DNA from 2 places in the Rhodococcus sp. NPDC047139 genome. Region 1 is predicted to be linked to the other one. Evidence: riboswitches for the same ligand, from Rfam matches in the RefSeq annotation. Region 1 holds a riboswitch; the other holds the start of a gene.
What was found. A riboswitch is a leader RNA that binds a small molecule or an ion and turns the genes downstream of it on or off. The one in region 1 is predicted to bind glycine.
Positions count from the first base shown of each region.

Region 2: another riboswitch for glycine. It lies ahead of gcvP (aminomethyl-transferring glycine dehydrogenase); the one in region 1 lies ahead of ABZ789_RS18950 (DMT family transporter).

Region 1 is NZ_JBEYUH010000017.1:12,914-16,951, forward strand. It holds gene ABZ789_RS18935 (TVP38/TMEM64 family protein) at 1-614, shown strand, start outside; gene ABZ789_RS18940 (DUF2945 domain-containing protein) at 731-940, opposite strand; gene ABZ789_RS18945 (DUF2254 domain-containing protein) at 1,013-2,338, opposite strand; glycine riboswitch at 2,503-2,593, shown strand; gene ABZ789_RS18950 (DMT family transporter) at 2,736-3,734, shown strand; gene ABZ789_RS18955 (SPFH domain-containing protein) at 3,780-4,038, opposite strand, start outside.
Region 2 is NZ_JBEYUH010000024.1:22,977-27,014, reverse strand. It holds gene ABZ789_RS21460 (MerR family transcriptional regulator) at 1-549, shown strand, start outside; gene ABZ789_RS21455 (bifunctional nuclease family protein) at 664-1,137, shown strand; gene ABZ789_RS21450 (MerR family transcriptional regulator) at 1,378-2,001, shown strand; glycine riboswitch at 2,073-2,168, shown strand; gene gcvP (aminomethyl-transferring glycine dehydrogenase) at 2,329-4,038, shown strand, end outside.

The sequences.
Region 1 (4,038 bases):
TCGCCCAGATCCGCGAATGGTCCGAATCGGTGGACGGCCCCACACTGCCCCTGATCTTCTTCACCGTTCACGCATTGGTGACGATCATGCCGGTGCCACGAACCGTCTTCACACTCAGCGCCGGCGTGTTGTTCGGCAGCGCCGTCGGCATCGGGGTGACCATCGCCGCCACCACGGTCAGCGCGGTCCTCGCCTTCCTGCTCGTACGGGCTGTCGGACGCAAGGCCGTCCAGGCACGGCTCACACACCCGGCGGCGCGGGCGATCGATCTGCGCCTGGCCCGACGCGGGTGGCTCGCAGTGGGCTCGCTGCGGCTGATCGCAGCCGCCCCGTTCTTCGTCGTGAACTGTTGCTGTGCCGTCTCTGCGGTACGACTGGTGCCCTATACGCTCGCCACGGTGGTCGGCATCCTGCCCGGCACCGTGGCGGTCGTGCTGCTCGGCGACGCACTGACCGGCCGGACGGATCCGCGGCTGATGGTGATCACGGGAGTGTGCATGGCTCTCGGCGCGGCAGGCCTGTTGCTCGAGGCGCGACTTCCCCCACCTGCCGGTTCCGCGCTCGATGCCGCGGGTGAGGCGCTGCCCACCTCGAGGTCCAGCCTGGAGGCTTGATTTTCTGATATCAAGCCACCAAGCTTGACCTATCATCGGTACATCCGCCTCGGTCCTGTGGGCGGTTGCGGTCTGCGGCGTCGGTCGGGCACTGATCACCTGACGAACTGCCGCAGTCAGATCTTCTTCAGTGCACCACCCTTGTGCATGGCGACGTGGTCGGTCTTGTCGCTCCGGATCTCGTACTGCGGATCGTGCTCACTGCAACGACGCATGCGTCCCTCGAACTCCACATCCTCGGTGTGCTTCTCGATGATCACACCCTCGACATATCCGGCCTCCGAGTTCCATCGGACGTGGTCCCCTACGGAGAAATTCGTCGCCACGGTTTCTTCCCTTCGACGGACGGCTTCCCGTGCAGAACGGGTAGCCGCCGGTCACCGGTCCTACACGGCGGGTCACGACAGTCGATGTTCGGCGGGATCCGTCGCCGACTCGGCGACCGCGCGGAAGCGCTCCACGTCCTCCGGATGGAACTCCGGCCGATCGACCACCGCGTCGACGAGCAGACGCAACTGGTACTGCAAGGCAGGTACGTATTCGGTGCGGTCGTGCTCCGAGACGTAGTCCAGGAGCATGCGCAGCACCCGGGCGAGCGCCGTGGCGACATGCAGCTGCGCGGAACCTGCCTGACGGATCTGCTCGAAGGCGTGGTCGATGTATTCCTCGGGAGACAGGATCCACGGGCGCAGCAGAATCCGGTTCTCCGGCCCCGCGATCACCGGCGCAGGACTGTCGGTGATCAGCAACGTACGCAGCAGACTGCCGAGCCGCAGAACCACTTCGGTCGCGGTCGTCGGGTCGTTGATCGCCTGACTCAGCGCGCGCAGCGCGATGTCGACCAGTTGCCGCAGCGCGAAATCCACGTCCTCTTGCATGGTGCGGGCATCGGAGATCTCCACCGCCGACTCGAGTAGCCGTAGCGTCGCAGCCCGATCCGGTGTCGGATGAACCCGCAGCAGCGGCTCTCCGCGGTGGATGTATGCGCCGGGCCGTGTCTCCAGTCGCACCACCGTCCCCGCAGGTACCACGGCCAGCACGAGTTCCGCCGGCGCCTGCGTCACCCAGCCGTCGCGCGGAGCGTACACCGTCGTTCCTTCATCGAAATCCGGCTCCGGTACCCCCTCGGCGCGGATCTCGCGATGCGCACTCCTGCCCGCACTCGATATGACCATCTCGGCTTCCGACGCGATACTTCGCACGACCTCACCGACCTGCAATCCGTGGGCAAGCCGATTGAGATAGGCGATGATGAGCACCACGGTCGCCACCGCGAGGGCCACTGCGAGGGTGGTCGAGATCGTCGGGGCAGGTGCGGCTTCGTCCGCACCGATGTGCCGTAGCGTGAGTACGCAGTAGACGAAGGTCGCCACCAGCATCCCGATCACCGTCTGGCTGACCCGATCTCGGATGAAGGACCGCATCACACGCGGCGAGAACTGACTACTGGCCAACTGCAAGCTCACGACCGTCAGCGAGAATACGACGCCGGCAGTGGTGATCGTGGCACCCGCCACGGTGCTCAGCAGCCAGACCGCCGCGTTGCTGTTCATCTTCAGTCCCCACGAGAAGGGACCGACCGTCCGGTCGATGTAGCCGCTCACCTCTGCGACTACGGCTCCCGCAAGGACGATGAGGGCAGGCAGGCCGAACAGACTTTCCCGAAATCGGTACGTGCCCGCGGCGAATCGCAACTGCATCCATGATCTCGGAACGATGGTCATGTCGATCACGCTATCGGCGCACCGGGTCGCTCCGCCCCAGAGCGAGCGCCTCGCTCCGGTCGTGCGCCGAACACCGCCGTGAACGGCTTGCGCCGATGCAGATCGCTACCGCGCAGACTTACGAAGGACCATGGCATACTTTGTCGCAACAACTGAACAGCCACCGAACCGCGGCGGGAGAGTCCCGCACACAGCGGGCGCCGAAGGAGCAACCTCCCCGGGAATCTCTCAGGCCCCCAAGACCGCCACGGCGAGGCTCCTCTGGAAAGCAACTCTTCCGGGTTCACCGAAGGTGTAAGCGGATCACGTCCGCGAAAGCTCTCAGGTCCGATGACAGAGCGGGGAACGACAACACCCGCTGGTGCTCACTTCGTGCACCCTGTCCTGAGGAAGACGTGTGACCGTTTCCCTGGGCGCGCCGTCGCGCGTCGTGAGTTCGCATTCGGCGCTGCTGCGCCCCACCAGCTCCCGGACCGCGCCGCCGGGCGGCCCGGTTCTCCCCGATCCTCCTGCGCCCACCAGCCGTCAGCTCGGAATCGTCGCGATCGTATTGTCGGCGACAGCGATGGGCGCCGCAGGACTGTTCGGCCGCAAGGCCACACCCGACGGTGCTGTACTCGGCGAGGCACTCACACTCGGGCGCATGGTCGTCGGGGCCGCCGGCATGCTCGTGTTGATCGCACTGTCCCGGCGTCTCGGACACTTGCGCCGAACCCGTCTGTCCTGGTCCGTCGTGGGTGGAGGCGTTCTCCTCGGCCTGTCCCTGGCAACCTATCTGTCCGCGACCGTCCTGACCGACCTCTCACGGGCGGTGGTGCTCCATTATCTCGGACCGGTCGTCGCTACCGTTCTCGCCCGGATCCTCCTGAAAGAGTCGATCCGTCGCCTCGACGCCCTGTCCATCGGAACAGCCTTCACCGGAATGCTTCTCGCTGCCGGGTTCGTCGGCGACAACCGCGCCGGCGGTGAGCACGAGACGCTGGGCACCGTACTCGGCGTGGCCTCGGGGATCTTCTACGGCGCCGCGCTGCTGTGCTACCGATATCGCACCGACATGTCCTCCGACGCCCGGTGCTTCTGGAACTTCGTGTTCGGTGCCGTCGCGGCAGGCGCAATGGTGCTTGCGACCAGGCCGGACATGTCGGGTATGACTGCGGGCCATTGGATCTGGGCCGGAGGTTTCTTCGTCGTCTGCGGCCTTTTTGCGCTGGGTCTGCTCGTGGTGGCCGGAAAGCACCTCCGTGCGGCGGAGTTGTCCGGGCTGTCCTACCTCGAAGTCGTGGTCGCGCTCCTGATCGGGATGATGGCCTTCGGGGAGTCCGTGACGCTGCTTGCCGCAGCCGGCGCCGGGCTGATCATCGTGGCGATGGCACTGCCGATGTTCGCCCGACGGTGACGAAGAGAGGCGTGCCGCTCGGGCACGCCTCTCGAACGTCTCCTGTTACTGCTGCGACTGCGGCGGTTCGACCGTCTCCTCGGATGCCTCGTTCGCAATCCAGCGTTGTGCCGGCGGCGGGGTGGGCAGGGCCGACTGCTCTTCCCCACCGGGCTTCTCCGGAGTGAGACCGGTCCGGACTGCCGGATCGACCGGCTTGCGGGCCACGGCTTCGGCTTCGGCGACGGCCTGCGCGACTTCCGGGTCGCGCTTGGTCGTGAACCAGTCCTCGACCTCGGCGCTGTCGTCCTCGGGCCGCTGCAAC
Region 2 (4,038 bases), on a different contig from region 1:
TACGTGCTGACCGCGCAACGCGATCAGTACCTTCCGCTCAAGGTGATCAAGGAACAGCTCGAGGCCATCGACCGGGGCGCCGCCACGGTGGGTTCGGTCGAGGCGCGGATCACCCGGCCGCGCCCGCTGGCGGTCGCCCGCGGGGAGGTTTCGCCCGAAGATCTGCGCAGCGACCGCGAGATCCGGGTGAGCCGCGAAGATCTGTGCACCCGGGCCGGGATCGATTCGGCGTTTCTCACCGAACTGCTGGGAGCGGGTCTGCTCAAGCCCGGGCCGGCCGGATTCTTCGACGAGGACGCGGTGCTGCTCGCCCGCACGGCGAAGGCGATGGCGGAGTTCGGTCTCGAGGTGCGGCACCTGCGCGCCTTCAAACTCGCCGCCGACCGCGAGGCTGCGCTCGTCGCCCAGATCGCCGGGCCGATCGCGAAGGGACGGGACGCAGGGGCACGACAGCGCGCCGAGGAGATGGTGCGCGAACTGGCGGCGCTGTCGCTGACATTGCACACCTGCCTGGTGAAAGCGGCGGTACAGGACGCCCTCGATCGCTGACGCGCATCCGTCAGGTAATCCGGCCACCTGACGGATGCGCTGTCGGCCACTAGAATTCCAGGCAGTACCTGTCGGGTGTACACCACCGACGAGCAGCAGGACGGAGGCACCGCGATGAGTGAGATGCGGATAGTAGGGATTCGTATCGAACAGCCGCAGAACCAGCCTGTCCTTCTGCTGCGCGAAGTCGACGGGGACAGATATCTGCCGATCTGGATCGGGCAGAACGAAGCCACCGCGATCGCCCTCGAACAGCAGGGGGTCGAGCCGGCACGGCCGCTGACCCACGACCTGATCAAGAATCTCCTCGAGGCGTTCGGTCATGCCTTGCGCGAAGTGCGCATCGTCGACCTGCGCGAGGGAACGTTCTACGCGGACCTGGTCTTCGACGGGGGTATGCGGGTGTCGTGCCGCCCCTCCGACGGGGTGGCTGTGGCCTTGCGCGTCGGCGCGCCGGTCCACGTCGAGGAACCGGTGCTCACCGAAGCAGGGCTGGTCATGCCGGACGAACGAGAAGACGAGGTCGAGAAGTTCAAGGAGTTCCTCGATTCCGTCTCGCCCGACGACTTCAAGGCGACGGACGGCTGATGGCCGTCGGCCGGTAGGCGAGCACGTCGTCGGCGAGCGTGTCGGCGCTGGCGAGAGTAGCGTCGAAGGTTGTTTTCCGGTCGGCGTGTTGCAGCCCGGCGCCCGGCATCGGGGCGTACGCTGAGTTGATCCGCCAGGGATGACTCGGGGAGCCTGGAGCGCTCGAGGATCGGATATGGGTCGGGGATCCGCCTGTCGATCGTTTCGAGGCAGAACTGGGCGTGCGAGAGGGAGTCAGTAGTGCGAGATCGGACGAAGGGACAGCCGCCCGGCGTCGATTCCGGCGATCGCTCGACGTCGTCACGGGCCGACGAGACCGACGACATCCAGCCGGGTCTGTTTCCGGACCACTCGGTGCCGGACGAACTCGTCGGCTATCGGGTGCCGATCGCCTGCCAGATCGCGGGGATCAGCTATCGCCAGCTCGATTACTGGGCCCGTACGAATCTCGTGGTTCCGTCGATTCGCAGTGCCGCCGGCTCCGGTAGCCAGCGCCTGTACTCGTTCAAGGACATCCTGGTCCTCAAGATCGTCAAGCGTCTGCTCGACACCGGTGTCTCGCTGCAGAACATCCGCGTCGCGGTCGATCATCTCCGCAGCCGCGGGGTCGGCGACCTCGCGAAGATCACTCTGTTCTCCGATGGCACCACCGTCTACGAATGCACCTCTCCCGAAGAGGTCGTCGATCTGCTGCAGGGCGGCCAGGGCGTCTTCGGTATCGCGGTGAGCGGGGCGATGCGTGAGCTCACCGGCAGTATCGCCGACTTCCCCGCCGAACGTGTCGACGGCGGCGATGTGGAAGAGCGCCCCGAAGACGAACTGGCGTCGCGGCGCCGCGAGCGCATCAACCGCCGTATCGGCTGACGCTCCACCATCGGCCCTTCCGCGACCGCGGCGTTCCACCCCTGCGCCGTGATCTAGACTCGAAGACGCGTCGCCGTCACGCGGGAGAGTTCCGGACACCGATCCGGGCGCCGAAGGAGCAGCACCTCCCCGTCAATCTCTCAGGCAACCAGGACCGCGTGAGCTCCGACGTCTCTGGAAAGCGGCGGGAGCACCCGCCCGCCCACGGGGAAAGGCTCTGGCCGGCCGAATCTCTCAGGCGCTCGCCTCGCGAGCTCACGACAGAGGGGGAGGAACCACTTCGCGCGACCGCGCATGTGGACCTCGCCGACCAGCCCGGGAGCTGCGATGACAGATGCCGTCACCTCGAACTTCGCCGATCGTCATATCGGCCCCGACACCGCCGGTCTGAGCCGGATCCTCGACGTCGTCGGAGTCGATTCCCTCGAAGCGCTCGCCACCGCCGCGGTCCCGGCCGCCATCCTCGACGACCGTGCCGGCAAGGTTCCGACCGGACTCGACGTGCTCGACCCGCCGCTTTCCGAGCACGAGGTGCTCGCCGAACTGAAGGTGCTCGCCTCCCGGAACACCGTGGCGACGTCGATGATCGGCCACGGCTACTACGACACTCTGACGCCGCCGGTACTGCTGCGCAACATCGTCGAGAATCCCGCCTGGTACACCGCCTACACTCCCTACCAGCCGGAGATCAGCCAGGGCCGCCTCGAAGCGTTGCTGAATTTCCAGACCATGGTGGCCGACCTGACGGGCATGGAGATCGCGAACTCGTCGATGCTCGACGAGGCCACTGCAGCCGCCGAGGCGATGACACTGCTCCGGCGCGCTAATCGCAAGTCCAAGAGCCCGCGTCTGGTCGTCGACACCGATCTGTTCGAACAGACCGCAGCAGTGCTGGCGACCCGCGCCGAACCCCTGGGAATCGAGATCGTCACCGCCGACCTCGTGACCGACGGACTGCCCGAGGGTGAGTTCTTCGGCGTCGTCCTGCAGATCCCCGGCGCTTCGGGGCGCGTCGTCGATGCTGCTCCGATCATCGAGGCCGCCCACGAGCGCGGTGCGCTCGTGGCCGTCGGTGCCGACCTATTGGCGATGACTCTCCTCACTCCACCCGGCGAGCAGGGCGCCGATGCCTGCTTCGGCACCACCCAGCGTTTCGGTGTGCCGATGGGCTTCGGCGGACCGCACGCCGGTTATCTCGCCGTCGGCAGCGCCCACACCCGCACCCTGCCCGGTCGTCTCGTAGGTGTGTCGGTGGACGCGGACGGAAACCGCGCCTACCGCCTCGCATTGCAGACCCGCGAGCAGCACATCCGCCGTGAGAAGGCGACCAGCAACATCTGCACCGCCCAGGTGCTCCTCGCCGTGCTCGCGGCGATGTACGCCTCGTATCACGGCGCCGAAGGTCTCACGGCGATCGCACGCCGGGTCGCCGGGTACGCCGGGCGACTCGCAGCGGGATTGCGCGCCGCCGGGGTCGACGTGGTGCACGACGAATTCTTCGACACCGTTCTCGTGCGGGTTCCCGGCCGCGCCGACGACGTCCTTGCCGCGGCACTGGAGGCCGGAATCAATCTGTACCGGGTGGACGAGGACCACGTGTCCGTCTCGTGCGACGAGGCCACGACCGCAGCCCACGTCGACGCGGTGCTCGCCGCCTTCGGCGCCGCACCTGCCGGTCCGGGCGAGCGACTCGCCCTTCCCCCGGACCTTGCCCGCACCAGCGCGTTCCTGCAGCACGAGGCGTTCACCCGCTACCGCACCGAGACCGCGATGATGCGCTATCTGCGGCGACTCTCGGACAAGGACCTGGCGCTGGACCGCACGATGATTCCGCTCGGCTCGTGCACGATGAAGCTCAACGCTGCCACGGAGATGGAAGCGATCACCTGGCCCGAGTTCGCGGGCCTGCACCCCTTCGCGCCTGCGGAGCAGACGGCCGGGATCCGCCGCCTCATCGCGGATCTCGAGGGCTGGCTCGCTGCGGTGACGGGCTACGACGCCGTGAGCCTGCAGCCCAATGCCGGCAGCCAGGGCGAG